Nonomuraea sp. NBC_00507: one gene and its partner. The protein of the gene in region 2 interacts with the protein of the main gene of each other region in a pairwise test. Links are inferred from orthologs where the notes say so. Each region holds a gene or a part of one and is shown on either strand. Other genes may lie near its edges. The genes, in order: eno and rpe.

Region 1 (14,514 bases), 6.0 Mb from region 2 along the record:
GCCGCCCGCGATCGCCGTACGTCATCTGACCAAGGCCGTGCGGCGGCTTCGGGACGCGGGGGTCGAGGTGGTCGTGGGCACCTGCCCGGACCTCGGGACGGTACGGCCGATCTCGCAGCCGCTGCGCTGGGTGGCGCGGCGCTGGAGCCGTCAGCTGGCGGCGGCGCAGACGGTGGCGGTGGTGGACGCGGGCGGGCGTACGGTGGCGTTCGCCGACGTCCTGGGCCCGGAGTTCGCGACAAATCCGACAGAAATGTTCGGACCGGATCGTTTCCATCCATCTGCCCGAGGTTACGCGCAGGCCGCTCACGCGGTGCTACCTTCAGTGTGCGCTGCGTTGGGACTGTGGCCTGAGCCGCGCCCCGCGCGCGGCGAGGCACTGCAACCGATCTACCTTGCGGCGGCTACGGCCGCGGAGGAGCCCGGCACCGAGGTCATCGCGACCCAGGTCGACGGGCGGACGACGGGCCTGCACGGGAAGTGGGCGTCGTTGTTCCGCCGACGGCAAGGCGAGCGGCTCAACGAGTCCTGACCCCCAAGAGGGTTCGGCGGGCCCGACCTCGGCTCAGGCTTGGCGAGCGGTCGACGACGCCCGGCCACGGTCACCCTCCGCGCCCGGGTCGTCGCTATACGTCCCTTTGGAGGGAATTGCCCGTGCTCCGGCCCCTCTGGAAACCGTCCATCGCCCTCGCCGGGACCCTGGCCGCCGCCGCCTGCTCCGGCAGCGACGCGGCCACCACCGACACATTCCCGACCTGGCACAACACCCAAGTCAACGCGGTCAGCCGCATGGCGGTGGCCGGCGGGGTCGTCGCCACGACCTCCATGAAGTCCGACGGCACGCTGGAGACCGTCGCGATCGGCCTGCGCGACGGCAGACGTCTGTGGGCCTACCCCGCCACGATGGCGGGCCGCCTGCCCGGCATGGGCGTCTCCGCCCCCGCCATCGTGGAGACCGCCGCGGACGAGGGCGTGATCGTCGCGCTCGACCCAGGCAAGAAATCCCCTTGGAACGCCACCCTCATCGCCCGCGACGCTCACTCCGGGGTGCAGAAGTGGACCAGGCCGGTGCATTCGACGTTCGGGCCGCAGCGCTGCGGCCCCTACATCTGCCTGTCCGAGCACACGGCCCTGGCCAAGGCCCGCATGGTGGTGCTCGACCCGGCCACAGGGAAACAGCTGTGGAAACTGCCCGGGATCTCCGAGGTCGAATGGTCCGACCCGGCCCGGGTGCTGCTGCTCAGGCTGTCCGCCAACCCCGTGATCGAGTCGTACGAGCTCAAGACCGGCAAGCTGCGGTGGCAGCAGCCGATCGAGCAGGCCCTCGGGCCCGGCGTCGACCTGTCGGGGGGCTGGGCGTTCGGCGCGGCGGGTGACAACCTGGTCGGCTACGTCGCCCCCTACACCAACCCGCAGACGAAGAAGATCTCCACTTTCGGGTTGTTCTCCGTCAAGATCGCCGACGGGGGGATCAACTGGATCCGGCCCTCGGTCGTCCGCGTCTATCCCAGCGGCAACCCCGGCTACGCCCCGGTCGTGCGTCCCGTCGACCGGCAGGGCGCCTACGGCGGCTTCGCCCGCCTCGACTCCGGGTCCGGCCGGGTGCTCGGGCAGATCACGGCCTCCGACGTGCCGGGCTCGGGCTGGTGGCTGGCCTTCCCCGACCGTATGGACAAGCTGGGCTTCCTCCAGCACAACACCAAGGGGACGGCCTTCGACCTGGTCTCCGGCAAGGCCGTGCCGGCGGAGAAGGAGCGCGGCTGGTCCTTCTGCGTCACCGACCCCAAGCCGCTGGCGCTGCGTGGTCAGCCTCCGGGCTTCTACTCGACCGCGGCCATCTGCGAGTACGACCTCGGCACCGGCAAGCGGATCTCGCCCGCGAGCGCGCCGCCGCCGTGGTTCACCGGCAGTCAGGACGGGTGGCGGTTGTGGCGAGACGAGAAGGGGGCACTGCATGCCGTGAACGACCAGACGGCGCCCGCGCCGGGCATGTACGGCTGACCACCTGACAGTGCTTTTCCGTAGGACTGGAATATAGTTCTACTATTAGCGCCGACAAAGGAGGGGCCATGCCCGAGGCAGTCATCATCGCAACCGCGCGTTCCCCCATCGGACGAGCCTTCAAGGGATCGCTGAAGGAGATCAGGCCCGACGATCTGACCGTGCAGATGATCAAGGCGGCGCTGGCCAAGGTGCCCCAACTCGACCCCCACACGATCGACGACATCATGCTGGGGTGCGGCCTGCCGGGCGGCGAGCAGGGCTTCAACATGGCGCGGGTGGTGTCCGTCATGCTCGGCCTGGACGACGTGCCCGGCACCACCGTGACGCGCTACTGCTCCTCGTCGCTGCAGACCACGCGGATGGCCTTCCACGCGATCAAGGCGGGCGAGGGCGACGTGTTCGTGTCCGCCGGGGTGGAGACCGTCTCGCGCTTCACCAAGGGCAATTCCGACTCGCTGCCCGACACCCACAACCCGATCTTCCTGGACGCGCTGACCCGTACCAAGAAGTTCGGCGAAGGCGGGCAGACCTGGCATGACCCGCGCGAGGACGGGACCATCCCGGATATCTACATCGCGATGGGGCAGACCGCCGAGAACCTCGCGCAGCTCAAGGGCGTCAGCCGTCAGGAGCAGGACGAGTTCGGGGTACGGTCCCAGAACCTGGCCGAGAAGGCGCTGGCCGACGGGTTCTGGGCCAAGGACATCACGCCCGCGACCATGCCTGACGGGACCGTGGTGAGCAAGGACGACGGGCCACGGGCGGGCACCACCTACGAGAAGGTCGCCACCCTGCAGCCGGTCTTCCGGCCTGATGGCACCGTCACGGCCGGCAACTGCTGCCCGCTCAACGACGGGGCGGCCGCCGTGATCGTGATGAGCGACGTCAAGGCCGCCGAGCTGGGGATCACGCCGCTCGCCCGGATCGTGTCCACCGGGGTGTCCGCGCTGTCGCCCGAGATCATGGGACTGGGACCGGTGGAGGCCAGCCGGCAGGCGCTGTCGCGGGCGGGCATGGCCATCGAGGACGTCGACCTGGTCGAGATCAACGAGGCCTTCGCCGCTCAGGTGATCCCGTCGTATCGGGAGCTGGGGATCGACCTGGATCGGCTCAATGTGAACGGAGGGGCGATCGCCGTGGGGCATCCGTTCGGGATGACCGGGGCGCGCATCACGTCCACACTGGTCAACAGCCTCCAGCACCACGACAAGAGCATCGGGCTCGAGACGATGTGCGTCGGCGGCGGCCAGGGAATGGCGATGCTCCTCGAGCGTCTCTCTTAGATTGCATGCGCGCCCCCGGCACCGGGGGCGCGGCCCGGGTCCGGCAGGGCGCGCCCGGGTCCGGCACCGGTGGGCGTCGGCGTGCCGGCACCCACCGGGAAGGCGCGTTACCCGTGGTGGTCCGGGCCTGCGTGGATCGGGGTGACGCGGAGGATGACCCGGCGGTCGCGGATCATGGCGGCGCGGTAGTCGTCCCAGTCCGGGTGCTCGCCGGAGATGTTGCGATAGTAGGAAACCAGGTGGTCCATGGCCTCGGGGAGCGAGATGATGTCGGCCGTGCCGTCCACTTGGATCCACTCGCCGTAGAAGGCGTTCGTGAAGACGCACAGCGACACGTGCGGGTCGCGGCGGGCGTTGCGGACCTTGACCGCCGTCTCCCTGGTGCTGATGACGATGCGGCCGTCTTCAACCCCGGCCGTCACCGGCGACATCTGCGGGCGCCCATCGTGATGCCGGGTGAGCAGGACGGCGTTGTGGTTGGCGCGAAGAAAGGCGAGAGCCTTGTCGAGATCCATCCCCTCATGATGACGCGCCCGCGCTTGGGACGCGGGCGCGGGGATGGATGGGCTTAGATGAAGCCCATGCGGTTACGGCGCTGCCGCTCGTGTTCGAGGACGATCGCGGCGGCGTAGCCGTGGGTCAGCCCGTGCTCGTCGGCAAGCCAGTTGGCCCGCTCGTCGCATCGTAGGAAGCTCGGGCCGTTGTCAAGTGCTTGAAACCACTCTGGGAGTTCGCGTCCCGTGATGGTCGGGACTCTGGCGATGAGCTTCGTCTGCATCTCCGGTGAGTGGTTCAAGGACATGGGCACCTCCGCGGATAAAGGTCCTTTGCTTGACAGTGCAACACGTCCGTCCGAATGGCAAGCCCCAAGCCAGGCATCATTTAGTGACGTCACGTAGATTTTCGGTCGCACAAAGAGAGGGCCCCACCTGAACGGCGGGGCCCTCCGTGGTTACGCTGGCGTTAACGATCAGTCACTGCTACTGAAATAGCTGACGAAGCGCAGGATCTCGAGGTAGATCCAGACCAGGCTGAGCGTCAGCCCGAACACGCACTGCCAGGCGAACTTCTCCGGAGCGCCCTGCTTGACCCCCTGCTCGATGGAGTCGAAGTCGAGCAGCAGGAAGAAGCAGCCGATGAGGATCATCGCGATGCTGAAGATCCAGCCGAGCGGGCTGTCCGTGCGCAGACCGAGCCCGACGCCGTTGAAGAGGCCGACGAGCAGGTTGACGAGGATCAGCCCGACCGCGGCGATCGCCGCGGCGATGCCGTACTTCACCAGCTTGGGTGTCACGCGGATGACGCGCAGGGTGTAAACGGTCAGCACGGCGCCGAAGGCGAATGCCGTGCCGAGGACCGCCTGCAGCACGATGCTGCCGCTGCCTCCGAAGAAGCTGTCGAAGAGGCGGCTGATCGTGCCGAGGAACACGCCCTCGAACGCCGCGTACGCCAGGATGAGGACCGGGTTGGTGCTCTGCGTGAACGAGGCGATCAACCCGAGGATCATCGCGACGATGGCGGCGCCGATCGCGACCGCCGGCGGGACATTCAGCACCCACGCCGCGGCGGCGGCAGCGACGAGGGTGCCGAGGGTGATGAACCCGCGCACCACGACGTCGTCGAGGGTCATGGTCCGGTATGCGGGCCGGCTCGGTGGTGCGTACGACGGGGAGTCGTACATGTTCTGCAGCTGGTCGGGAGACGGGGTGGGTCCCGCCCAACCCCCCGCCTGCTGACGTGACCTGCTGAATACGGGGTTCTTGCTCTCCATCGCTGCCTCCTGTGTCACCGAGCCTAAGGGGCTCGGTGCCACCTTGGTCAACTCGCGCTCAGATCGATGTCCATTTGGGACGTCGGCAGCGTTGACAACGAACGTGGCCACCGGAGAGTTCCCAAGGTCACGTGGGCTATGGAAAACGGATTTCCAATGGTAGAGGGCAGGTGCCCCCGGCGGGATTCGAACCCGCACTACAACCCTTTTAAGGGGTTTGCCTCTGCCATTGGGCTACGGGGGCGCCGCAATCATACGAAACGGACCATGCTTCCGAGGAGCACAACTTCGCATCAGGCGTCACAACTGTGAAGTCTGCGGTGAAGTGATAGGGCTCCGGGGACTCTGTCCAAGAAGAGTAGACCGTCCAGATGGTCCAGTTGGTGCTGAATGCAACGGGCTTCGAGGGCATCAGCTTCGATGGTGACTGCCTCGCCCGCGCCTGGCAAATGCCCACGTAGGGTGATACGCGTAGCTCGCAGGACGTCGGCCGTGAGCCCCGCGATCGAGGCGCACCCCTCCCGTCCGCGATCCCAGTGGGACGCTCTGGCGAGACGTGGATTGGCCACCACGAGCTCTCCAGCCGACGATCGGCCGCGAGGGTGGGCCCGGGTATCAAAGGCGATCAGACGCAGCCTCAGGCCGATCTGAGGGCCCGCCAGGCCGGTCGTGGACGGCTTGTGGCGGAGGGTGGCCAGCAGATCGGCGGCGGCCGCCACAACGTCGGGGTCCGTCGGGTCCACCGGCTCGGCCACGGCGGACAGGATCGGGTGGGGAGCGCTGAGCACCTCGCGCGGCGTCCCCCGGGGTCTATTCACATCAGGTCCGGTTCCACGGGGCGGAAGGTGATCTCCGAGTCCAGGCTGGCGCCGACGGCCGCCAGCCTGCGCATGAGCGCCGCCACGTCCACCTCCTTCGGCAGCTCGACGTCGGCGATGAGCACATATAGCCGCCCGGAGAGCCGAGTGCTCATGCCGGTGATGTTCCCGCCGTCCGCGGCCAGCACGGCGCTGATGCCCGAGATGATCCCGGGCCGGTCGGGGCCGTGCACGGTCAGCACGTAGCCGAGCCCGCCCCCGTCCTCGCAGAAGTGGCGCCTGGCCTCGATGGCCGAGGCGGTCACCACCAGATCGGGCGCCCGCAGCCGCTTGAGCAGCTCGGCGGAGTCCAGGTCGCCGGAGACCAGGAGCATCATCGCCACGTGGCCGCCGAGCAGCGTCATGGTCGAGTCCTGGATGTTCGCCCCGCAGTCGGTGAGCGAACCGGTGACTGCGGCGATCACGCCGGGCCTGTCCACACCGAGCACCGTCACCGCTGAGAGCCCCACCCGTGCAACCCCTTCCGCTTGCTGCAGGGGCGCCGAGACGCCCCGGCGACGATCACCGGGGCGCTGCCGTACCAGGGCTAGCGGCGCATCGTCTCGACGGCGGCCCTGAAGTCCTCACGCGGGTGCTCCATCTCACCCAGCGAGATCGTCTCTCGCTTGAAGAACAGAGCCAGGGTCCAGTCGACGACGACACGGACCTTGCGGTTCAGCGTCGGCACCCGCGACAGATGGTAGGTGCGGTGCATGAACCACGCAGGGAATCCGCGAAGCTTGACTCCATAGACATTGGCGACGCCCTGATGCAGACCCAATCCGGCCACCGATCCGACATACTTGTGCCGGTATTCGACCAGTTGCTGTCCGCGCAGGTGCCGGATGATGTTGTCGGCCAGCACCTTGGCCTGCCGGACCGCGTGCTGGGCGTTGGGCGCGCAGTATTGTCCCGGGTTCGTCACGTCGGGCACCCCCGCCGCGTCGCCGGCGGCGAAGGCGTCCTGCGTTCCCGCCACGGTGAGCATGGTCGTGGTCTTGATGCGGCCGCGCTCGTCGAGGGGCAGGTCGCCTTCCTTGACCACCGGGCTGGGCTTGACGCCCGCGGTCCACACGAGGGTTTCCGCGTCGAACTCCGAGCCGTCGGAGAGCACCACGCGCCCGCCCTCGCACGACTCGAGCCGGGTCTCGAGCTTGACGTCGATGCCGCGCTCGCGCAGCTGCTCCAGCGTCCACTTGCCCATCTCGGGGCCGACCTCGGGCAGCACCCGGTTCGTGGCCTCGACGAGCACCCAGCGGATGTCGGACGGCTCGATGTTGCGGTAGTAACGAACCGAGTCCTTGGCCATGTCCTCGAGCTCGGCGAGCGCCTCCACGCCCGCGAAGCCCGCGCCGACCACCACGAACGTGAGCGCCCTGCGCTTCACCTCGGGGTCGTCGGTGGACTCGGCCACATCGAGCAGGTGCAGCACGCGGTTGCGCAGCGCGATGGCCTCGCCCACGGTCTTGAAGCCGATGCCGATGTCGGTCAGGCCGGGGATGGGCAGCGTACGGGAGATCGACCCGGCGGCCATCACGATCACGTCGTAGGCGATCTGACGCGGCTCGCCCTCGGACGGCTGGAAGGTGGCGACGCGCTCGGCGTGGTCGACCTTGGTGACCATGCCGTTGAGAATGCGCACCTTCGGCAGGATCCGCCGCAGAGGGGCCACCAGGTGCCGGGGCGACAGGTTACCCGCGGCCGCCTCAGGCAAGAAGGGCTGGTAGGTCATGTAGGACTGGGGGTCGATGATCGTGACGCGCACCTCGCCACTGCGGAGCTCGCGATGGAGCTTGCGCTGCAGCCGGAGCGCCGTGTACAGGCCGACGTATCCGCCACCGACGATCAATATGTGCTTGTTCATCCTGAGGCCCCATCCCTCGTGGAATGCTTGTGAAAGCATTCACAAGCTTACGTCAACCACGCTCGACGAATCCACTCCGGGTGTGGTGCAACGCGTCACACAGCCAGTGACCTGGCCCTGGTGAAGACGTCGTCCAGCATCTGGGCGGTGACGCGGCCGGTGAAGGTGTTCTGCTGGCTGGGGTGGTAGCAGCCGATCAGCGTGACGGGGGCGCCGGCGTAGCGGGCCTCGGCCTCGACGCCGTGGCCGAAGGGCGGCCGGCTGCGCGGCAGCTCGTAGCCCGCGTCCTTCAGCGCCGGCCACATGGCCTGCCAGGCGTACGCGCCGAGTGCCACGACCACGCGCACGGTCGGCGCGACCAGCGCCAGCTCCCGGGCCATCCACGGGAAACAGGTGCTCTTCTCCGAAGGCGAGGGCTTGTTGGCAGGCGGCGCGCAGCGCACCGAGGCCAGCACCCGCGCGCCGAAGAGCTTCTGCCCGTCGCCGGCGTGCGTGCTGGTCTCCTGCGCCGCCAGGCCGCTGCGATAGAGCGAGGCGAACAACCAGTCGCCGCTGCGGTCGCCCGTGAAGATCCGCCCGGTCCTGTTGCCCCCGTGCGCGGCCGGGGCGAGGCCGACAATCACGATCCGCGGGTGCTCGTCGCCCCAGCCGGGGACTGGGCGGCCCCAGTAGGTCTCGGTCGTGAACGCGCGCCGCTTTTCTTCGGCGACCTTCTCCCGCCATTCCACCAGACGGGGACAGGCGCGGCAGACCGACTGCCTGGCCGTGAGCTCGGCGAGTGTACTGCTGGTGGCGGCGAGGCGGCGCACGTCCGCGGGGTCGAGCGCGACCGGGGTGTCAGCGGTCGCGGGATCGCCGGGCCATCCGGTGCCAGGAGGTACGAAGCTCATGACATCGATGGTGTCACCTGCTCCAGGCAGGGTTGAGCGTGGCCGTCAGGCAGGTCCTGGGCGCCGAGGGCGTCTCCTCAGGCAGTGGCAACGAGAAAACCGGGTGGACGCACTGAGGCGCCACCCGGTTTGTTATTCGCTCAAACCCTCGTTCACGCCTTCGTCGTGGCGGACGGGTCGGAGGCGGGAGCCGGGACGTTGCACGCAGAGTACTTCTGCGTGATCGTTTCGGCGTTGTTCGGCCCGGTGACCGTCAGCGCGACGTCGCCGCCCTTGATGGCGTCACCGGTCAGCGGGAGTTCGGAGAGCGTGACGGTCTGCGACCCAGCGCCGCCGAACACGGTCTCACCCTTGGCCACGGACGTGCCGTTGACCGACCAGGTCCACTGGACCTTCGCGGCACCGGTCGCGCTGACCGTGGCGTGGGCGCCCACCTTGCAGCCGTCGTGGTTGGTGGCGGTCACCAGAGAGGAGGCCGACACCTTCGTGACGGGAGCGGGGGCCGGGTCCTTGCACCAGACCTTGTAGTAGGCCCGGTTCGAGGAGACGTGGTCGGGACGGAGGACCTCCAGCTGCGCCCAGCCGCGGTGGCTGTCACGCGGGGAGAGGCCGAAGCCGACCTTGCGGGCGTGGTAGACCTTCACCTTGCCGTAGTCGACGACGTCACCGTTGAGCACCCAGCGGTACTTGACCCAGCTCGGCTCGTCGACCTTGATCAGGCCGGTGAAGTCGATCTTGTCGCCCGGGGTGCACTCGCCGACGTACGTGTCGGGGTTGGCCCAGGCGTGGGCCGACACCGACGGGGCCGACGGCACGTGGATGTCGACCTTGGGCTCTTCGGCCGGCTTCTCACAGGAGACGGCGAAGTAGCCCTTCTTCGACGTGTACTTCTTCGGACCGAGGACCTGAACGGCCTCCCAGCCCTTGACGTCTTCCTTGAAGGTGATGGACTGCTTGACCGTCACCGTCTTGGTGCCCTTGCCCGTGAGCTTGATCACCTTGACCTTGCTCTTGGACCCGTCACCGTGCAGCCAGCGGTAGGCCAGCTCGGTCTTGCCCTTGACGGACACCTTGATCTTGGCCGAGAAGTTGACCTTGACCGGGCAGGAACCTTCGTACTTGCCCGGAGTGGCCTTGGGCGCGGAGGCCGAGACCTTCGGCCCGCCCTTGGCCGCGGTCGCCGCCTGCGCGGGGCCGGCGGCCAGGCCCGCGGTCAGGGCGGCCAGCGCGGCGACCGACGCACCGAACGCCGCCGCCTTGCGCGCTGCTAACCCAGCGAACTTCATCTGAGAGTGCTCCATTCCGTGAGGGAAAAGACGCGCTCGGGAACGGTCGCCACGCAGGCACCATCCGTGCACAGCGATATGGCAAAGCCCCCGTAATGCCCCTTTACCTAAGCACAATAATGATTGCACACTCAACACACGACGTAGATCGGAAATGTCCGGATTAGGCCGCATCTATCGCGTCAGTGACCAGGCAATACCGTCAAGGATGTCGTGTTCGCTCACGACGACCTGCGAAAACGCGAAACGACGCACGATCCGGTCAAGAATTAGCGCACCGGCGCCAATCACGTCAACTCTTCCCGGGTGCATGACCGAAACGGCGGCGCGCTCACCATGGGTCATCGCAAGCAACCGCCGCGTCACGTCGTGAACCTGCCCGGCCGATATCCGGGAGTGGTGGATCCGCGCCGGGTCGTAGGCCGGCAGGTCCAGCGCCACGCCCGCGACGGTCGTCACCGAACCGGCCAGGCCCACGAGCGTGTGCGCCCGCTCGACCGGCACCTCCGCCTCGACCTGGTCGAGCGCCGCCTCGATGTCGGCCACCACGGCCTCCAGCGCGGGCGCGGACGGCGGGTCGCCGGCGTCCTTGAGATGCCGCTCGGTCAGGCGTACGCAGCCGATGTCCACCGACAGCGCCGCCTCTGCGTGCTCGGTGCCGAGCACGAACTCCGTGGACCCGCCGCCGATGTCCACCACCAGGTAGGGCGGCAGCGGCCCCTGCGGGACCTCGGTCTCCGGCGACAGCCTGAGCAGGCCCTTGGTCGCGCCGACGAAGGACAACTCGGCTTCCTCGGCGCCCGACACGACCTCCGGCTCCACGCCGAAGATCTCCCGCACCCCGTCCACGAACTCCTGCCGGTTGGCCGCGTCCCTGGTGGCGCTCGTGGCCACGACCCGGGTCGCGACGGCGCCCTCCCGCTCGATCAGCTCGCGGTAGGTCCGCATGGCCTTGAACGTGCGCTCCAAGGCGTCGGGGGCGAGCCTGCCGGTCCGGTCGACGCCCTGGCCGAGGCGGACGATCTCCATCCGCCGGTCGACGTCGTCGATCAGCTCGTCGCCGACGTCGGCGATGAGCAGGCGTACGGAGTTGGTGCCGCAGTCGACGGCGGCTACACGCATGGTCCGTCACTCCACCAGTCGGGGAGGGCGTCGAGCGCCTCCCTGCCGAACGGGTTGACCCCGGGGGCCGCCAGCTCGTGCGCGACCAGGGCGTGCAGGCACTTGACCCGCTGCGGCATGCCGCCCGTGCTCTGCATGTCGCGCGGGAGCGGCGCCATGCCCTCTTCCTTCGCCGCCGTGTCACGTCTGGCCACGTAGTCGTCGTGCGCGGCCTGGTAGGCGGCGGCCAGATCGGGCTCGGTGGCCAGTCTGGCCTGCATCTCCCGCATCAGGCCGGAACCCTCCAGGGTGCCGATGGCCGAGGCCGCCTTGGGGCAGGTCAGGTAGTAGAGGGTCGGGAAGGGTGAGCCGTCGGGCAACCGCGGCGCGGTCTCCACCACGTCGGGGTTGCCGCACGGGCAGCGGTGCGCCACCCCGCGCAGCCCTCGGGGCGGGCGCCCGAGCTGCTTCTGCACGACCTCGACGTCTTTACTTTCCAACAGTGTCCTTCCCGGTGACTGCCCTGCGTCCGGTGCCGTTGTCGGCGGCCTCCACGGACTCCCAGAGCGTCTGGTACCACGGCGGCACCGTCGCGGCCTGCTTGACGGCCGCCTGCTGCTTGCCCTGCTCGGGCTCCATCACCACGAAGCACTTCTCGCCGGGACCGCAGTAATGCAGCCGCTCCTTGGCCGTCTTCTTGATCCAGTTGGGGTCGTCGCTCTGCCGGTCGCGGGCCAGCAGCGCCTGCTTCTCCGCCTCGACCCTGGCCTTTTCCGCCTGCAGCTCGGAAATGCTGCGGCGCAGGCTGATGTATTCCCGCACAGGGTAGGCCAGGCTCATCGCGATCGCGCACACCACCACGGCCAGGATGGCGGCCCGCCCGGTCAGCTGCGGTCTCTTCGCCACTTGCACACCCCCCTTCGAGATACGGCTCGCGGCGGGTTCCCGGGTTGCCGCGAGCCGTATTCGAAACTAGCGCCGGAAACGCGGGAAAGCGGCGCGACCCGCGTAACGGGCGGCGTCGTCGAGGAGCTCCTCGATGCGCAGCAACTGGTTGTACTTCGCCACCCGGTCCGAGCGGGCCGGCGCGCCGGTCTTGATCTGGCCGCAGTTGACCGCCACCGCGAGGTCGGCGATCGTCGTGTCCTCGGTCTCGCCGGAGCGGTGGCTCATCATGCACTTGTAGCCGCTGCGGTGGGCCAGGTCCACGGCGTCGAGCGTCTCCGACAACGTGCCGATCTGGTTGACCTTGACCAGCAGGGCGTTGGCCGCGCCCTCCTTGATGCCGCGCTCCAGCCGCTCGGGGTTGGTGACGAACAGGTCGTCGCCGACCAGTTGCACCTTGTCGCCGAGGGCGACCGTGATGGCCTTCCAGCCCTCCCAGTCCTCCTCGTTGAGCGGGTCCTCGATGGAGACCAGCGGGTAGTTGGCGACCAGGTCCTCGTAGAAGGCGATGAGCTCGGCCGCCGACAGACCCTTGCCGTCGATCGTGTAGACGCCGTCATTGTGGAACTCGGAGGCGGCCACGTCGAGCGCGAGCGCGATGTCCTCGCCCGGCACGTAGCCGGCGCGCTCGATCGCGACCAGGATCAGGTCGAGCGCGTCCCGGTTGGACGGCAGGTTGGGCGCGAAGCCACCCTCGTCGCCCAGGCCCGTGGCGTAGCCCTTCTCCTTGAGCACGCTCTTGAGCGCGTGGTAGACCTCGGTGCCCATGCGCACGGCCTCGCGGAACGTCTCCGCCCCGATCGGCGCGATCATGAACTCCTGGATGTCGACGTTGGTGTCGGCGTGGGCGCCGCCGTTGAGGATGTTCATCATCGGGACCGGCAGCACATGCGCGTTGGGCCCGCCCACGTAGCGGAAGAGCGGCAGCTCGGCGCTGTCCGCGGCGGCCTTCGCGACCGCCAGCGAGACGCCCAGGATGGCGTTGGCGCCGAGGTTGGCCTTGTTGGGCGTGCGGTCCAGATCGATCATGATCTGGTCGATGATGCGCTGGTCCTCGGCCTCGATGCCGTTGATCTCCTCGAAGATCTGGTCGGTCACGGCGAGCACGGCCTTCTCGACGCCCTTGCCGCCGTAACGTTTGCCGCCGTCACGCAGCTCGACCGCCTCGAACTGGCCGGTGGACGCCCCGCTGGGCACGGCCGCGCGGCCGCTGCTGCCGTCGTCGAGGACCACTTCGACCTCGACGGTCGGGTTGCCGCGGGAGTCGAGGATCTCGCGAGCGTAAACGACCTCGATGGTAGCCACGGGATGCGCTCCTAAATCGAAAGGCAATATGCCTTCAGAGCCTATCGGTCCCCGTCTCCCACGCATGTCGCTGGTCGCGTATCGCGGGGACTTCGTCGGGTGGTGCCCGCCGTACTAGTGCTTTTCCCAGGCACGAACGCGGTCTCGGTACGCGCGCGCCGCGGCGCGTAGCTCGGCCTCGGCGTCGATTCCGGCGTCGCTGGCGCGGCGCACCAGGTCGAACAGCTCTCGCGCCACGCCCTGGCCGACCCCTGCGGACAGCGCCTCGGGCGCGCCCGCCCGCCCGGCCCTGCGCAGCAGCTGCGCGGCCAGCGACAGCGCCGGCTGCCCCATGGGAACGCCGTCGAGCGCCGACTCGCGCCCCTTGGACGCGCGCTCGGCCGCCTTGATCGCCTCCCAGTTGTCGTTGACCTCGTCGGCGCTCTCGGCCCGCACCGAGCCGAAGACGTGGGGATGGCGGCGCACCAGTTTCTCCACGATCCCGGCCGCCACGTCGTCCATGTCGAAGCCCTCGGCCACCCGGGCGTGGAAGACCACCTGCAGCAGCAGGTCGCCCAGCTCCTCGCGGAGCGCGGGATAGTCGCCCTGCTCGATGGTCTCCAGCACCTCGTAGGCCTCTTCGAGCAGGTACGGCACCAGCGACTCGTGGGTCTGCTTGCGATCCCACGGGCATTCCGTACGCAGCCGGTCCATCACCGCAACCAGGTCCAGCACCCGCGCGCCCGGCAGATCGTACGAGCCCGGCACCACCTCGATCAGCGGCGGCTCCTCGAGCGCGACCGCGGCGTGCCCCACGGCACGCATGAACTCCTCGTCGTCCTCGGCCAGCCACACGACGGTCTCGGCGACCGCCCGCGCCGCCAGCCCCCGCGGGTCCGGCTCGACGACCTCGACCTCGATCCCGGCCTCGGCCAGATAGGGCAGCTGAGGGTGCGCGGCGGAGCCGGTCAGCACCGGGCCCGAGCGCAGCGCCTGCCAGGCCTGGTGGCTCAGCAGGCCCGGCGCGACCCTGGGCGAGGAGGTGACGAGGATCAGCGGCATCGGCTATCCCTGCGGTTGCTGCTGCGGTTGCTGCTGCTGTGGCGGAGTGAGCTTGCCGAATCTGCCGGTGTCGACGAACATCGCCGGGTTCTCCTGCGAGCGCTGCGGGTTGAGCGCGCCGTAGCGCGGGCTGAAGACCGGCTGGAACGCGCTGAACTCCTGGAGGA
Region 2 (14,516 bases):
CACTGGAGTCTGATGAGCGGCGCCTTGAGCAGCGTCGCCAGCGTCTTGGCCAGCTCGGTCTTCCCGACGCCCGCCTCCCCTTCGAGGAACAGCGGCCGCCCCATCTTCAGCGCCAGGAAGGCGGCCGTGGCCAGCCCTTCGTCGGCCAGGTAGGCGTGCCGGTCGAGAAGCTCGATGAGCTTGTCGGGCGACTCGATGTCCATTGCCTTGATTGTCCGCCGCAGCACGCCTTCAGGCTACGTCGTCACTGGCTTTGACGATATTCCCCGCCGCAATCGATCGCTCACAGTAAGCCAAGACGCCGGTCACCATGGCTAGGTCTCGCGCGCCTCCCCGCGCTCCCGGATCAAGGCCTCCAGCTCGGCCGTGGCCCGGCGGGCGCGGGGTTTCTCCGAGCCCTGGATGCCCATGGCGCCGACGGTCCGCCCGTCCGAGAAGTCGATCCTCGGCCACGGGTCCCCGACCAGCAGCGTGACCTCCAGGATCTCCGGCCACGTATACCGATGCGTACGGACGGCGTTCACGATCGTGATGCCCTCCTCGTCGGCCTCCACCCGCACCCGCCCCAGCAAATGCAGCACAAAGGCCACCGCGCACCCGAACGCCACGAGCGCCACCCGGTCGGGCAGTTTGAACGGCTCCGCGATGAAGACGGCCATGACCACCGCCCCTAGCACGATCAGCACGGCGAAGCCGTATGCCACGATCCTCGGCCGGCGTGGACGCCAGGTGACGGGCAGGGGCGGAGACTGGACGGGCTCTGACACGAACGGAAACCTACCGCAGCTCAGTGGAGGTTCCGCAGGAGGAGGGCGGTCTCGAGCGCAGCGACGACCGACTCATACCCCTTGTCCTCCTTGCTCCCCGGCAGACCCGACCGATCCAGGGCCTGGTCGAGCGTGTCGCAGGTGAGCACGCCGTTGCCGACCGGGGTCTCCTCGTCCAGCGAGATCCGGGTCAGGCCCGAGGTCACCGAGTCGCAGACGTAGTCGAAATGGGCGGTCTCGCCCCGGATGACCGCGCCCAGCGCCACCACCGCGTCGCAGCGGCGGGCCAGCGCCTGGGCGACCACCGGGATCTCCAGTGAGCCCGGCACCCGTACGACGGTGGCCCTGGCGCCGCTGTCGTCGCAGGCCTGCACGGCCCGCGCCACCAGCTGGTCGGTGATCTTGGCGTGCCAGCTGGCCGCCACCACCCCCACCGTCAGCCCCGAAGCGTCCGGCACCGTGACACCCGGCCGTCCTTCCCCACTCATGCAGCCTCCTCCGTCGGCCGCACGAGCGGGACCCCGCTGTGTCTGATTGATCGCTCGCTACGCTCGCTCATGCAGCCTCCTCCGTCGGCCGCACGAGCGGGACCCCGCTGTGTCTGATTGATCGCTCGCTACGCTCGCTCATGCAGCCTCCTCCGTCGGCCGCACGAGCGGGACCCCGCTGTGTCTGATTGATCGCTCGCTCATGACGCCTCCGAGATGTCGTGGCCGAGGCGGTCGCGCTTGGCCATCAGGTAACGCTCGTTGTAAGGGTTCATGGCCACGGGCATGGGCTCGCGGCCGAGGACCTTGATGCCGTAGCCGTCCATGCCCTTGAGCTTGGCCGGATTGTTGGTGAGCAGCCGCACCGACTTCACCCCGAGGTCGGCGAGGATCTGCCCGGCATTGGAGAACTCCCGCGCGTCCACCGGCAGCCCCAGCTCCACGTTCGCGTCCACGGTGTCGCTGCCGTTGTCCTGCAGGCTGTACGCCCTGAGCTTGGCCAGCAGCCCGATCCCCCGGCCTTCGTGCCCGCGCAGGTAGACGACGACGCCGCGGCCCTCCTGCGCGATGGCCGACATGGCGTTGTCGAGCTGCACGCCGCAGTCGCAGCGCAGCGAGCCGAACACGTCGCCGGTCAGGCACTCGGAGTGGGCCCGGACCAGGACGTTCTCGCCGTCGCTCAGGTCGCCGTAGACGAGCGCTACGTGTTCGCCGCCGTCCAGTGCGCTGGAGTAGCCGTAGGCCCGCCACATTCCGTACACGTTCGGCAGCCGCGTCTCGGCGACCCTGCTGACCATGCTCTCGGCCCGCCGCCGGTAGTCGACGAGCTGCTCGATGGAGACCAGGGCGAGACCATGCTCGTCGGCGAAGCGGCGTAGCTGGGGCAGCCTGGCCATGGTGCCGTCGTCGTTGACGATCTCGGCCAGCGCGCCCGCCCCCGACAGCCCCGCCAGCCTGGCCAGGTCCACGGCCGCCTCGGTGTGCCCGCGCCTGGCCAGCACCCCGCCCTCTTGGTAGCGCAGCGGGAAGATGTGCCCGGGGCGCACGAGCTCGTTGGGCTCGGTGGCGGAGTCCGCGAGCGTGCGGATGGTCTTGGCCCGGTCGGCGGCCGAGATGCCGGTGGTGACGCCGTCCCGGGCGTCCACGGTGATCGTGTACGCCGTGCGCATGCGCTCCTTGTTCTGGAACACCATGAGCGGCAGCCCGAGCCGGTCCAGCTCCTTGCCCTCCATGGCCACGCAGATCATCCCGCTGGTGTGCCTGATCGTGAACGTGCACAACTCCGGCGTGGCCTTGACGGCGGCGAAGATGAGGTCGCCCTCGTTCTCCCTGTTCTCGTCGTCGACCACCACGACGGGCTTGCCGTTGCGGATGTCCTCGATCGCCCGCTCGATCGGGTCGAGCTTGATCTCGCTCATGGCGCCACTACCTCCGTCACGGCCAGCGGGGAGGACCGGTATTCGCGCAGCCACTTCACGAAACCGATGAGGACCAGGACGAAGAACACGCCAAAGACGGATCCGGAGACCACCAGGCCCGAGCTGAACATCAGCGGCACCCCGACCAGGTCAACGGCCACCCACACGATCCAGAAGTCCACCAGCGCGCGGCCCTGGGCCCAGGTGGCCACGGCGCTGCCGACGAAGATGTAGGCGTCGGCGGCCACCAGGAAGGCGCCCTTCGGCAGGGGCTCGTGCGCGCCCCACGACAGGCCGGTGGCGAAGAACAGCAACCCGACCACCGCCGTGCCCAGCAGCGTGAGGGCGATCAGCAGCAACCGCTCCATCGGCTCGGCGGGCCTGATGGGCAGTTGCCTGCCGTTCTGCGTGCCGCGCCGCCACGCCCACCAGCCGTAGATCGCCAGGCCAGCGAACATGGCTTGCTTGAGCGCGTTCCCGGTGATCTGCGCATTGATCGAGGCGATGAACAGCAGCACCGAGCCGGTGAACTGCACCGGCCACGTCCATATCGATTTCCGCATGGCGAGCAGGACCGTGGACAGCGCGGCGATGTTGCCGATCAGGTCCGTCCAGAGCACGTGTGTGCCGAATACGGTGAATCCGGCGTTCGCCCAGTTCACTGTCTGGCCACCAGCCTTTCCACATACTTCGCGATCACGTCGACCTCGATGTTCACCATGTCGCCCACCTGGCGTTCGCCCATGGTGGTGAGCTTCAGCGTGGTCGGGATGAGGCTCACGCCGAAGCTGTCGTCATCAACCGTCGTCACCGTCAGGCTGATTCCGTCGATCGCGATCGAGCCCTTCTCCGCGACGTAGCGGCTCAGCGGCTCCGGCAGAGAGAAACGCAGGTCGTCCCAGCTGTCGCCGGGCTCGCGGGACAGCAGCACGGCGGTGCCGTCCACATGGCCCTGCACGATGTGGCCGCCGAGGCGCTGGTCGGCGCGTACGGCCCGCTCCAGGTTCACCGGCGAACCCTCGGTGAGGCCGCCCAGGGAGCTGCGGTCCAGCGACTCCTTGATCACGTCGACTGTGAAGACGTCGCCCTCGGTCTTCACGACGGTGAGGCACACGCCGTTGACCGCGATCGAGTCGCCGTGCCGCGCGTCGGAGGTGACGATCGGGCCGCGCACCGCCAGCAGGGCGCCGCCGCCGGCCCGGTCGATGGCGACGACCTCGCCTTTTTCCTCAATGATTCCGGTGAACATCACTGCTCCCTGCCTGGTTGTGCGATAGGCCGGGCGATTAGCCGTACATCCGGCCCAATGGGGGAAATTTCGTCAAATGTCAGTCGGTGCATGTGGCCGATCGTCCCCACCCCGGCCGCACCGAGCGCGGACCGCCCGGAGCCGAGCAACGCGGGCGCGAGGTAGGCGACCACGCGGTCGGCCAGGCCCTGCCGCAGGAACGCTCCGGCGAGCGTCGGCCCGCCTTCCAGAAACACGCTGACGACCTCGCGCGCGGCCAGCTCACGGAGGAGAGCCTGCAGGTCCAGGCCGTCGCCGTGACGGGGCAGGCGCAAGAGGCCGGCTTTGAGATCGGTCGTGATGTCGTCGGCGACCGCGATCAGCGTCGGCGCCGCGTCGTCGAGGACCTTGGCGTCCGGCGGAGTCCTGCCCTCGGTGTCGACGACGACCCGCAGCGGAGCCCGGACACCCGCTCCATCGCCGGCGTGCGCGCCACCCCAGGAATCGGCATGTGCGCCAGAGCCGACGTCCAAGCCTGAGCCGGCACCGGCCGCACGGCCGGCGTTCGGACTCGCCGCACGACCGGCGTCCGGACTCGCCGCACGACCGGCGTCCGGACTCGCCGCACGACCGGCGTTCGGAGGGGAGCCGGCGTTCGCGGCGAGACGGGGGTCGGCGGCGGGGCGGGCGGTGAGGCGGGGGTCGTCGGACAGGACCGTGCCGATGCCCGCCACGATCGCGTCCGCGGCCGCCCGCCACAGGTGCACGTCGGCCCGCGCCTCCGGTGAGGTGATCCACTGGCTGGTCCCGTCCTCGGCGGCCGACCTGCCGTCGAGGGTGGCGGCGAACTTCCAGGTCACGTGAGAGCGCCCGAGCCGCGCGTAGGTGAGCCACTCCTCGTTGACCCGCTCGGCCGCGCTCTCCAGAACACCCATCGTCACGGCGACCCCGCCGGTCCGCAGCCGCGCGGCGCCGCCCGCCGCCTTCGGACTGGGGTCGGCGACCGCGACCACCACCCGCGCGATTCCCGCGTCGAGCAGCGCGCGACTGCACGGACCCGTCCGGCCGGTGTGGTCGCAGGGCTCGAGCGTCACGTACGCGGTGCCGCCTTTGGCCCGCTCTCCCGCCTGCGCCAGCGCCACGACCTCGGCGTGCGGCCCGCCGGCGTACACGTGGAACCCCTCGCCGGCCACCGCGCCGCCGGCGTCCACCACGACGCAGCCCACGACGGGGTTGGGGCTGGTGGTGCCGTGTCCGTGCCCGGCCAGCGCGACGGCGCGCGCCATGTGCGCGGCGTCCTGCTCGGGTATCTCCACCCGGGTCTCCTACTCGCCAGTAGCTCCAAGCCACGGCGGGCCCCGGGGGACTCGAGTGGTGCACGAATGCACCACAGAAGGCATCCGGCAGATATGCCGGACACCTCGCGCGCTACCTCCCATCCGGACTTTAACCGTCGGTCCCGGAATTTCACCGGGTCAACCGGCCGATGGCATCGGCCGGGTCGCGGACTATCACCGCCGGTTCGGAGTTTCACCGACCCCGGAGCACGCTAGCTTTCTTCCGCTATCAGTGTGCCATGCCCGAAACAACGGACGCGACCACCCCCACCGTTTTAACCAAGCGTCCGCTTCAGGCCGCCGTCAGCCGGTGCGCGCGGCGGGCCGCCGGGGAGTAGCGGACCTGGGCGGGGACCAGTCCGAGCCCGGTGTGCAGGGTACGCAGCGTCGCGGTCGCCCACAGGTCGCCGACAGGCGTGGCGGGCAGCCCGTACAGTCTCCTCGCCCAGCGCGGCAGCGTGGCGAAGGCGAGGATCATCAGCGCGGGCACGGCGGGCTTGAGCGGCAGCAGCAGGCGCGGGAGCGGCGCGTTGAGCGACAGGCGCAGCGGATGGGCGGCCTCGGGTACGAAACGCAGCCCGGGACGCGCGGCCTCGATGTAGTCGTGCAGCTCGGCCACCGAGCCGGGCACGTCCGCGCCGTCCAGCCCGACGACCTCGGCGGCCCGCCGCCACTCGTGGACGAAGGCGTCCGCCTCGTCGTCGGTCAGCCGCACGCCCGCCCGCCGGGCGACGGACAGGTAGGAGTCGACCTCGCCGACGTGCACCCAGCGCAGCGCCTCCGGCTCGTCCAGGCGGAACGTGGTGCCGGTGTCCGGATCGTAGGCGGTCAGCCGGGCGTGGATCTTGCGGACCCGGCGGCCCGCCTTTTCGACCTCGGCGCGGGTCCCGTACGTGCGGACGCGGACGAACTCGGTGGTGCGCACGAAGCGCGACCACGCCTCGTTCGGATCCATGAGCGCGGAGTTCTGCAGCACTCCGCGCATCGCCCGCGGATGGAGCCCCTGCATGAGCAGAGCCCGGATGCCGCCCACCAGAAGGATGGGCTCCCCCATCACCCGCCACGTCACCGAACCAGGGCCGAAGATCCCATGGTCGCCCATAAGTGGATAGTTACCCAGTTCGGGGATGATGTTAACGAACTGCTACGTTTTCACGCCATGGCGCGGGTGGCGGCGGCACGCAGCGCGTCGATGGCGGCCACCGGGTCGGAGGCGCCGTAGACGGCGCTGCCCGCCACGAACACGTCGGCGCCCGCCTCGGCGCACCGCCCGATGGTCTCGGCGTCCACTCCCCCGTCCACCTGCAGCCAGATGGCGCCGCCGTGTCGCTGGACGAGCGCCCGCGCGCGGCGGATCTTCGGCAGCACCACGTCGAGGAACTTCTGCCCGCCGAACCCGGGCTCGACGGTCATCAGCAGCAGCATGTCGATCTCGCCGAACAGATCCTCGTAGGGCTCGACGGCGGTGGCCGGGTTGAGCGCGAGCCCGGCCCGCGCACCGAGGGAGCGGATCTCGCGCAGCGTGCGGATGGGGGCCCTGGCCGCCTCGGCGTGGATGGTCACGCTGCCCGCCCCGGCCTCCGCGTACTGCGGCGCCCAGCGGTCGGGATCAGCGATCATGAGATGGCAGTCGAGCGGCGTCGCGGTCGCCTTGCGCAACGCCTCGACCACGGGCAGCCCGAGGGTGAGGTTGGGCACGAAGTGGTAGTCCATGACGTCGACGTGCAGCCAGTCGGCGTTGGGCACGGCGGCGGCCTCGTCGGCGAGCCTGGCGAAGTCGGCGGCGAGGATGCTGGGCGAGATCTGTACGGCCATGATTTGCCACAGTCTAGTGAACGGCCTGCGCCTGCCTCGCCCGGGACATCAGCCCGAGCCTGATGAACACCAGCGGCGCACCCAGCTGCACCCAGAGCCCCAGCACCGCGTATCCGGCGTACGTCACCACGCCGCTCTGGGGCAGCAGCCGGCTCTGGACGTACCAGATGAGCACGGCCACGGCCGTGCCGAGCAGCCAGCGGGCGGCGCGCAGGCCGAGCGGCCCGCCTGCGTCGAACCAGCCCATCCTGTGCATGATCGACGCCCCGGCCAGCGTGCCGAACAGCACACCCGCCATGGTGACAATCGTGGTCGGGCTCTCGGGCGCGATCTGACCCGCCGAGCGCCAGGCCGCAGGCAGGGACCAGCCGGCGTACGGGGCGTTGGCCAGCGCGGCGGCGCCGATCAGCGCCCCGGAGAGCACGGCTGAGGCCGCCACCTGCGCCCAGAGCTCCAGCCCGCGCCACCACGCCGTCAGCGGGCGTTCCAGCTTCAGCACGAGCAGCAGCACGGCCGCGCCGAGCAGCACCCCGGTCACCACATCCGAGATGAAGTGCACTCCCAGGTAGACGCGGCTCAGGCAGACCAGCCCCGTGAGCCCGCCCGCCGTCCACCACGCCCACGGCCTTGCCGCGGTCACGGCCAGCCGGCCGAGGCCGGCGGTGCCGTTCTGGGCGTGTCCCGACGGCAGCCCGAAGGCCCCTTCGAGGGAGAGCGGGCGCACCCGGCCGTCGATCCAGTACGGCCGGGGCTGGTGGAGTGCCAGCTTGGCGATCGCGTTGGCCGCCGCGGAGACCATGACCGTGAGGGCGAGCCGCAGCGCCAGCTTGGGATCGACGCACCAGTAGAGGACGGGCAGGCACAGCAGGAAGAACGTGTCCGTGCCGAACACGGACACCAGTTCCAGCACCGGCCGCGCCCAGTCCGGCCACTGCTGGAGCCAGATGATCGGCTCCAGCTCCGCTCGATGAAGGTCGTCCAGAAAGTCCACGGCATCGATCCGACCACATCTGCCCGGGGGAACGGCACATCAACCGGCTGCCGCGTCCCGGCGGTCGTCAGGGCCGCTTGCGGAGCAGGGCCAGGAACATGGCGTCAGGGCCGCTTGCGGAGCATGGCCAGGAACATGGCGTCGGTGCCGTGCCGGTGCGGCCAGAACTGGGCGTGCGGGCCGTCTCCCAGTCCGTCCACCTCGGACAGGTAGTCCCGGGCGTCGAGCTGCTCGACGTCGTCCCTGCGCCCGATCACATCCCCCACTACGACCCGGGTCTCGGCCAGGTGCGGTGAGCAGGTGACGTACGCCACGACCCCACCGGGGCGTGCCGCGTCCAGCGCCGCGCCGAGCAGCCGCCGCTGCAGCCTGCCGAGTTCGGCGATGCCGGACGGGTCGCGCCGCCACCGCGCCTCGGGCCGCCGCCGCAGCGCTCCCAGCCCGGTGCACGGCGCGTCGAGCATGACCCGGTCGAACACGCCCGGCCGCCACGCTGGCTCCGTCCCGTCCGCCGTCACCACCGACGCGTGCCGGGTGGTCTGCCAGACCAGCCGGGCCCGGTGGTATTGCACGTCGGCGGCGAGCAGCCGGGCACCGCCCTGGAACCCGGACGGATCGCCGTGGGTGGCGATGGCGTCGAGCAGCCCTGCCTTGCCGCCGGGCCCGGCGCACATGTCGAGCCACAGCTCCTCGCCCTCGCGCTCGACCTGCACCCGGGTCAGGGCGAGCGCCACCAGCTGGCTGGCCTCGTCCTGCACGGCGGCACGCGTCCCGGCCACGGCCTCGATCCGCCCGGGATCGCCTTCGGGCAGGTAGGCGGCGTAGGGGGAGTAGCGCCCCGGGGTGGCGCCCGCGTCCTGGAGCTCCTTGACCGAGCTGCGCCCGGGCCGTGCGACCAGCGTCACCAGCGGCCGGGCGTTGTCGGCGTCGAGCAGGTCGGCCAGCTCGCCGTCCCCGCCGAGCGCGTCGCGGAAGGCCGTGACGATCCACCGTGGATGGCCGTAGGAGACGGCGAGGTGGCCGACGGGGTCGACGGCCGGGTCCGGCGCGACGATGGGCAGCCAGTCCTCGAGCGCCCTGGATGCGATCTTGCGCAGGACGGCGTTGGCGAACTTGGCCGCGCCGGGGCCGACGCGCAAGCGTACGAGGTCGACGGTGGTGCCGACGGCCGCGTGCGGTGGCACGCGCATGCGCAGGAGCTGGTGGGCGCCGAGCCGCAGGGCGTCGCGTACGTCGGGGTCGGGCGTGCGGTCGCTGCACAGCTCGATGATCGCGTCGTAGGTGCCGAGGCCGCGCAGCGTCCCGTAGGCGAGCTCGGTGGCCAGCGCGGCGTCACGGCCCTTGATACCGCGGTCGCGGAGGAGTCGAGGGAGCAGCAGGTTGGCGTAGGCGTCGCGTTCGTCGACGGCGCGCACAACGTCGAAGGCGGCGTTGCGGGCGGGATCGCGCGGCGGCCTGCTCGGCCCACGCGAACGTCCTCCGCCACCGCCCGCGCCTCGGCCCGCACCGCCGCCCGCACCTCGGCCGCCGGCCGCACCGCCGCCTGCGCCTCGGCCGCCGGCCGCATCCCGGCCCGCACCGCCGGCCGCGCCTCTGGTCCTCATAGCGTCAGACTTCCCCGATCGGGTCACTCAAAGGTCTCTTTGCCCTCCGGGCGGACTCCCCGAGCCCACTCCACGGCCCCCATCAGCCGCTTGCCCTGCGGCTGCACCTCACCCAGCCGCACGGCTTCGGTGGCGGTCCCGACCAGCACGGTCGTCTTGGTGACGGCGACCTCACCGGGCGCCAGCCGCTCACCGGGAACCGGCACGACCGGGCCCAGCTTGATCCGATGGCCCCTGAACTCGCTCCACGCGCCGGGGTTGGGTGCGCAGGCCCGGATCAGCCGGTCCACGTGCATGGCGGGCTTGGCCCAGTCCACCCGGGCATCGTCCACGTTGATCTTGGAAGCGATGGTCACACCGTCCGCCGGCTGCGGCCGTGCCTCCAGGGCGCCGTCCTCGACGCCGTCGAGGGTGGCCGCGAGCAGCCCCGCCCCGGAGACGGACAGGCGCTCCAGCAGCGTCCCGCTGGTGTCGGTGGTGCGGATCTCCTCGGTGACGACACCGTAGACGGGCCCGGCGTCCAGCTCCTTGACGATCTGGAACGTGGTCGCGCCGGTGATCTCGTCACCGTGCAGGATCGCGTGCTGGACGGGCGCGGCGCCGCGCCAGGCGGGCAGGATCGAGAAGTGCAGGTTGATCCACCCGTGGCGGGGCACGTCGAGCGCCGACTGCGGCAGCAGCGCCCCGTACGCCACCACCGGGCAGCAGTCGGGCTCCAGCGTGCGCAGCCGGTCGAGGAAGACCGGGTCACCGGCCTTCAGCGGGCGCAGCACCTCGATGCCCGCCTCCTCGGCGAGCGCGGCCACCGGCGACGGGTGGACCTTGCGTCCCCGCCCTGACTGTGCGTCGGGGCGGGTGACGACGGCCACCACCTCATGCCGCGGCGAGTCGATCAAGGTGCGCAGCGACGGCAAGGCCGTCTCCGGTGTGCCCGCGAAGACCAGACGCATGCTCTCAGAGCGCCTTTCCGCCGGTCGCGTGCGGCGAGTATTTGACCACGGGGGCGGACAGGCCGCTCCACTCGGCCTCGCGGACCGCCTTCATGGCCAGCTTGCGCTGCTTGGGGTCCATACGGTCGATGAACAGGATGCCGTCGAGGTGGTCGGTCTCGTGCTGGAAGCAGCGGGCCATGAGGTCGGTGCCCTCCAGCACGACGGGCTCCCCGTGCATGTCGAAGCCCTTGGCGACGGCGCGGATCGCGCGCGGCGTCGGGAACGACAGGCCGGGGAAGGACAGGCAGCCTTCCTCGCCTTCCTCGTCGAGCTCGGACGACAGGTCGAGGTCGGGGTTGATCAGGTGGCCGAGCTGCTCGTCCACGTAGTAAGTGAACACCCGCAGGCCGACGCCGATCTGCGGGGCCGCGAGGCCCGCGCCGGGCGCGTCCATCATCGTGTCGGTGAGGTCTTTGACCAGCTTGCGGAGCTCCTTGTCGAAGTCGACGACCGGGGCCGCCGGGGTGCGCAGCACCGGGTCTCCGAACAGCCGGATCGACTGGATCGCCAAGGGGTCACTCCGTTTCTCGCACGTGGATCAACCCAGTTTAGTGTGCTCGAGCGACCGGGCCTTCATCGCGGCTTTGCGGGCCGCCTTGACCACCGCCTGATCGTCATGGGCGGCGGCCAGCATGTCGAGCACGGCGATCGTGTCGGGGTGACCGACCCCGGGCATCGCGGCGACGAGCTTGATCAGGTCCTCTCCCGGCTCCGGCGGGTCGAGCCGGCCCGCGACGGGACCGGACAGGTGCATGAGGGCGGCCAGGGAGTCGACCGCGATCCACGTGTGATCCTCAGAGCTGAGCGGCGGCGCCTCCAGGTCGCGGATGTGCAGCCAGGAAGCGGCGTAGCGGCGCGTCATCGGGTGGTCGAGCGCCTGCCTGACCGGCGCCTGGGCCTCCGGGCCCAGCTCCTCCAGGATCGCGCCGACCGCGCCGCGCTGGCCGGCCGTGCCGGACGCGGCGATCTCGATCAGGTCGCGGGCGGCGGACTCCGGCGGGCGGCGCTCCAGCCAGCCGGCGACGGCGCTCTGCGTGGCCGAGCCCTTGACGAGCGCCTCGACCAGCTCGGCCGCCGACAGGTCGGCGAACACCTCCACCTCCTCCGTGGTCGGCGCGTCGTGCCCTTCGCGCAGCAGATCGCGGCGGATGGCCCAGACCCCGAGAGGGGTGAGCGCGGTGCGGCCCGCGGCGGTCTGCTCGACCAGGCCGCAGTAGGTCAGCAGCGACAGCGCCTCGAGCAGCTCGGCGGGCAGCGCGGCGGCGATCCTGCGCATCTCGACGGGCCCGGGCGCGCAGGCGACCTCGTGCGATTGCAGGATGCCCCTGGCGAGGTTGGCGGTGGCCACGCCGGAGCGCACGGAGTAGATCGTGGCGAGCATCTCGGCCAGGTGGCCGTCGACCACGGCCGAGCCGGTCAGGCCCTCATCGGCGCGGTCGAGCACGTCCATGACGACGCCGTCCCAGAACTCCAGCATCGCCTCGGCCGTGAGCTGCGTCGACAGCGGCCCGCGGGAGGCCCGGCCGCCGGCGATCCGCAGCAGCCCGGTGTTGACGGCGACGATCCAGACGAGCCTGAGCCGGACGGCGGGCAGAGCGAGCTCATCGGCGGCGGCCGCCGCGTCGGCCTCGCGGAGATGCCCGTCGGCGCTCACCTCGCGGGCGCCCGTCCATGTGGTGAGCCTGATGGCGTCGGCCACGAGCGGCACCGTGGGCACCGTCGCGGCCAGCTCGGCGTCGGGGGCCAGCAGGACCGGCGGAAAGGTCAGCGCCTCGTGCTCCCCCGCGGTAGGCTCCTCGGCCGGCTGTGGCGGCACAGCGGCCTGCTCATCGATCAGCTTGCGCAGCTCGGAGAGGTCGAAGACGTTGTTGGCCACTCACGAAACTTACTGCACAGGAGTCACAGGGGCGTACTCAACGGATGGCACGGGAGCGGGCTTTGAACGCGGCCTTGCGTGCCGCCTTGGCGACCGTGCCGTCGGGGATGGAGCGTCCGAGCAGCTCCAGGACCTCGACGATGTCGGGGTGGTCGACCCGCCACATCTCCTCGATCATATGGGCGGGCGGGCCGGAGGCGGCCATGTTCTCGGCGAAGATCTCGGGGTCCTCTTCGGCCGCCGGCATGGCCAGGGCGAGCATGTCGACGCTGACCCAGAGCAGCTCCTCCTGGGTGAGCTGCGGGGCGGACAGGCCGCGGGCGGCCAGCCAGTGGATGACGTGCGGCCGCAGCTCCTGGTCGTCGAGGTAGTCGCGGACCTGGGGCTCGGCTTCCGCGCCGAGCCGGTCGACGATGGTGATCGCGATGCCGCGGGCCACAGCGGGCGCGCCGGAGGCGGCGGCCAGCAGCTCGCCGGCGGCCTCGCCGGCCGTCCTGCCGGTCAGCCAGCGGCTGATGTCGCCCTCGGCGAGCTCGGCGGGCACGCCTTCGAGCAGACTCTCGATGAGGGCGAGCGCGTCGGCGGCGGCGAGGTCCGGGGCTTCGGGGGCGTCCAGGCCGAGCGACAGGTAGTGCTCGCGCAGTGCCCAGACGGCGAGCGGGGTGAGCTCGGTCTCGTCGCCCGCGACCTTGATCATGCCGCACCAGGCCAGCCGGTCGAGCACGGCGGCCAGGTCGAGCTCGCCTTCGCCGGCGATCTCGTCGAGGTAGTCGCCGATCACGGTGACGGGCACGCGCACCTGGAGCCGGTAGAGCATGTCGAACAGATCGTAGAGACCCTCGTCGACCTCGGTGCTGCCGGTGATCTCGCCGCGCGTGTCGCGGTCGAGGATGCGGGCGACGGCCTCGGCCCATTCGCGCAGCGGCTCGCCGGTGCGCGGCAGCGGCCGCTCCCGCAGCATTGGCACGGTCCTGAGGGCGGCGAGGAGCTCCTCCGGCGAGGCCAGCCTGGCAGGCGGCAGCGGCGCGCAGCCCGGGCAGTCGCAGGGCGCGTCCAGATCGCCGCCGAGGTCGGGCAGCTCGCCGGACGGGATGGCGATCGACTGCTCGAGCGACTCCGGGCCGATGGAGCTGAACAGGCTCTTGGCCATGCCGAAGTTGGCGGGATCGGCGAGCGCCTCGGACATGCGCGGCTCGATGTCGTCGAGCCGCTCGCGCATCCGTGCCGCGAGTTCCTCGGGCACCGTGCCTGCCTCGCTCAGGTAGCCGACGAGGGTACGGGCGGCGGCGATGGTCTCCGACGCGCTCTCCGGAGGCGTGATGACCTTGCGCGGGTAAATGGATAGCAGCAGCTCGTCGAAGGTTTCCGGAGTGAAATCGCCGAGTTCGTTGACGTTGAGGTAGTCGCTGGCGTAGTCGCAGAGCAGGCGGACCTCGTCCGCATCGACCTCGACATTCCGCGCGCGGCCCCAGGCACGCAGATCGTCGATGGCCTGGTTCACCCATTCGATCGACACATGGGCACGCTAACGGCTGGTCTCCAGATGAGCGAATCGGGGAAATGGTTTAAATCAGGTCGAGGGGGTCGACACTCACCCTCACGACATCTGGTGTTTTGCGCGCCGCGCGTACGCCGCTGGCCCCTTTCAGCGCGGCGGCCAGCGCGGCGCCGCCGTTCCTGCGCACGCGGATCATGGCGCGTTCCTGGCCGGCGTCGTCGACGGGGACGGGGCCGAGCACCTGGGCGTCGGCCGGGAGGCGTACCTCGTCGAGCATCTGCCTGACCGCGCTCGCCGCGCCGGTGAGCGTCGCCATCCTGACCGCGGGCGGGAAGCCCAGCTCGGCGCGGTCGGCCAGCTCGCGCTCGGCGTGGGTGACGGGGTCCCACCGCAGCAGGGCCTGTACGGCGGGCAGTGCGGCGTCCGCCAGCACCACCAGTTCGGCGGCGGGGCGGAGCAGCGCGGCGGCGTTCATCCAGCGGCGCACGGCCTCCTCGCCGGC

Evidence for each region.
Region 1: the proteins of rpe (region 2) and eno interact in binary tests that used the Escherichia coli proteins (3 or more experiments, as listed by UniProt). The link is inferred for Nonomuraea sp. NBC_00507 from one-to-one orthologs.

The regions. Positions count from the first base shown.
Region 1 is NZ_CP107853.1:3,606,516-3,621,029, reverse strand. The notes cover bases 11,168-14,161. They hold eno (phosphopyruvate hydratase), read right to left. Parts: upstream 13,307-14,161; coding sequence 12,029-13,306; downstream 11,168-12,028. Other genes in these bases: OHA25_RS18135 (MazG family protein), read right to left, coding at 13,421-14,161; OHA25_RS18145 (FtsB family cell division protein), read right to left, coding at 11,546-11,962; OHA25_RS18150 (DUF501 domain-containing protein), read right to left, coding at 11,168-11,556. In the rest of the region: OHA25_RS18215 (SGNH/GDSL hydrolase family protein), read left to right, coding at 1-532; OHA25_RS18210 (PQQ-binding-like beta-propeller repeat protein), read left to right, coding at 655-2,001; OHA25_RS18205 (acetyl-CoA C-acetyltransferase), read left to right, coding at 2,070-3,287; OHA25_RS18200 (PPOX class F420-dependent oxidoreductase), read right to left, coding at 3,395-3,802; OHA25_RS18195 (DUF4287 domain-containing protein), read right to left, coding at 3,856-4,089; OHA25_RS18190 (Bax inhibitor-1/YccA family protein), read right to left, coding at 4,258-5,058; OHA25_RS18180 (peptide deformylase), read right to left, coding at 5,352-5,846; OHA25_RS18175 (glycine cleavage system protein R), read right to left, coding at 5,873-6,385; OHA25_RS18170 (NAD(P)/FAD-dependent oxidoreductase), read right to left, coding at 6,463-7,779; OHA25_RS18165 (uracil-DNA glycosylase), read right to left, coding at 7,875-8,669; OHA25_RS18160 (hypothetical protein), read right to left, coding at 8,822-9,955; OHA25_RS18155 (Ppx/GppA phosphatase family protein), read right to left, coding at 10,130-11,077; more of OHA25_RS18150, read right to left, coding at 11,068-11,167; more of OHA25_RS18135, read right to left, coding at 14,162-14,347; OHA25_RS18130 (hypothetical protein), read right to left, coding at 14,351-14,514. UniProt on the Escherichia coli protein: Catalyzes the reversible conversion of 2-phosphoglycerate (2-PG) into phosphoenolpyruvate (PEP). It is essential for the degradation of carbohydrates via glycolysis.
Region 2 is NZ_CP107853.1:9,560,610-9,575,125, forward strand. The notes cover bases 5,223-8,218. They hold rpe (ribulose-phosphate 3-epimerase), read right to left. Parts: upstream 7,054-8,218; coding sequence 6,391-7,053; downstream 5,223-6,390. Other genes in these bases: OHA25_RS46085 (oxygenase MpaB family protein), read right to left, coding at 5,531-6,340; OHA25_RS46095 (phosphatase PAP2 family protein), read right to left, coding at 7,067-8,044; OHA25_RS46100 (RsmB/NOP family class I SAM-dependent RNA methyltransferase), read right to left, coding at 8,149-8,218. Also shown: OHA25_RS46050 (AAA family ATPase), read right to left, coding at 1-203; OHA25_RS46055 (PH domain-containing protein), read right to left, coding at 315-767; ribH (6,7-dimethyl-8-ribityllumazine synthase), read right to left, coding at 788-1,255; OHA25_RS46065 (bifunctional 3,4-dihydroxy-2-butanone-4-phosphate synthase/GTP cyclohydrolase II), read right to left, coding at 1,456-2,673; OHA25_RS46070 (nicotinamide mononucleotide transporter family protein), read right to left, coding at 2,670-3,335; OHA25_RS46075 (riboflavin synthase), read right to left, coding at 3,332-3,922; bifunctional diaminohydroxyphosphoribosylaminopyrimidine deaminase/5-amino-6-(5-phosphoribosylamino)uracil reductase RibD, read right to left, coding at 3,922-5,217; more of OHA25_RS46100, read right to left, coding at 8,219-9,648; fmt (methionyl-tRNA formyltransferase), read right to left, coding at 9,672-10,598; def (peptide deformylase), read right to left, coding at 10,603-11,151; OHA25_RS46115 (hypothetical protein), read right to left, coding at 11,179-12,516; OHA25_RS46120 (hypothetical protein), read right to left, coding at 12,554-14,032; OHA25_RS46125 (primosomal protein N'), read right to left, coding at 14,082-14,516. UniProt on the Escherichia coli protein: Catalyzes the reversible epimerization of D-ribulose 5-phosphate to D-xylulose 5-phosphate.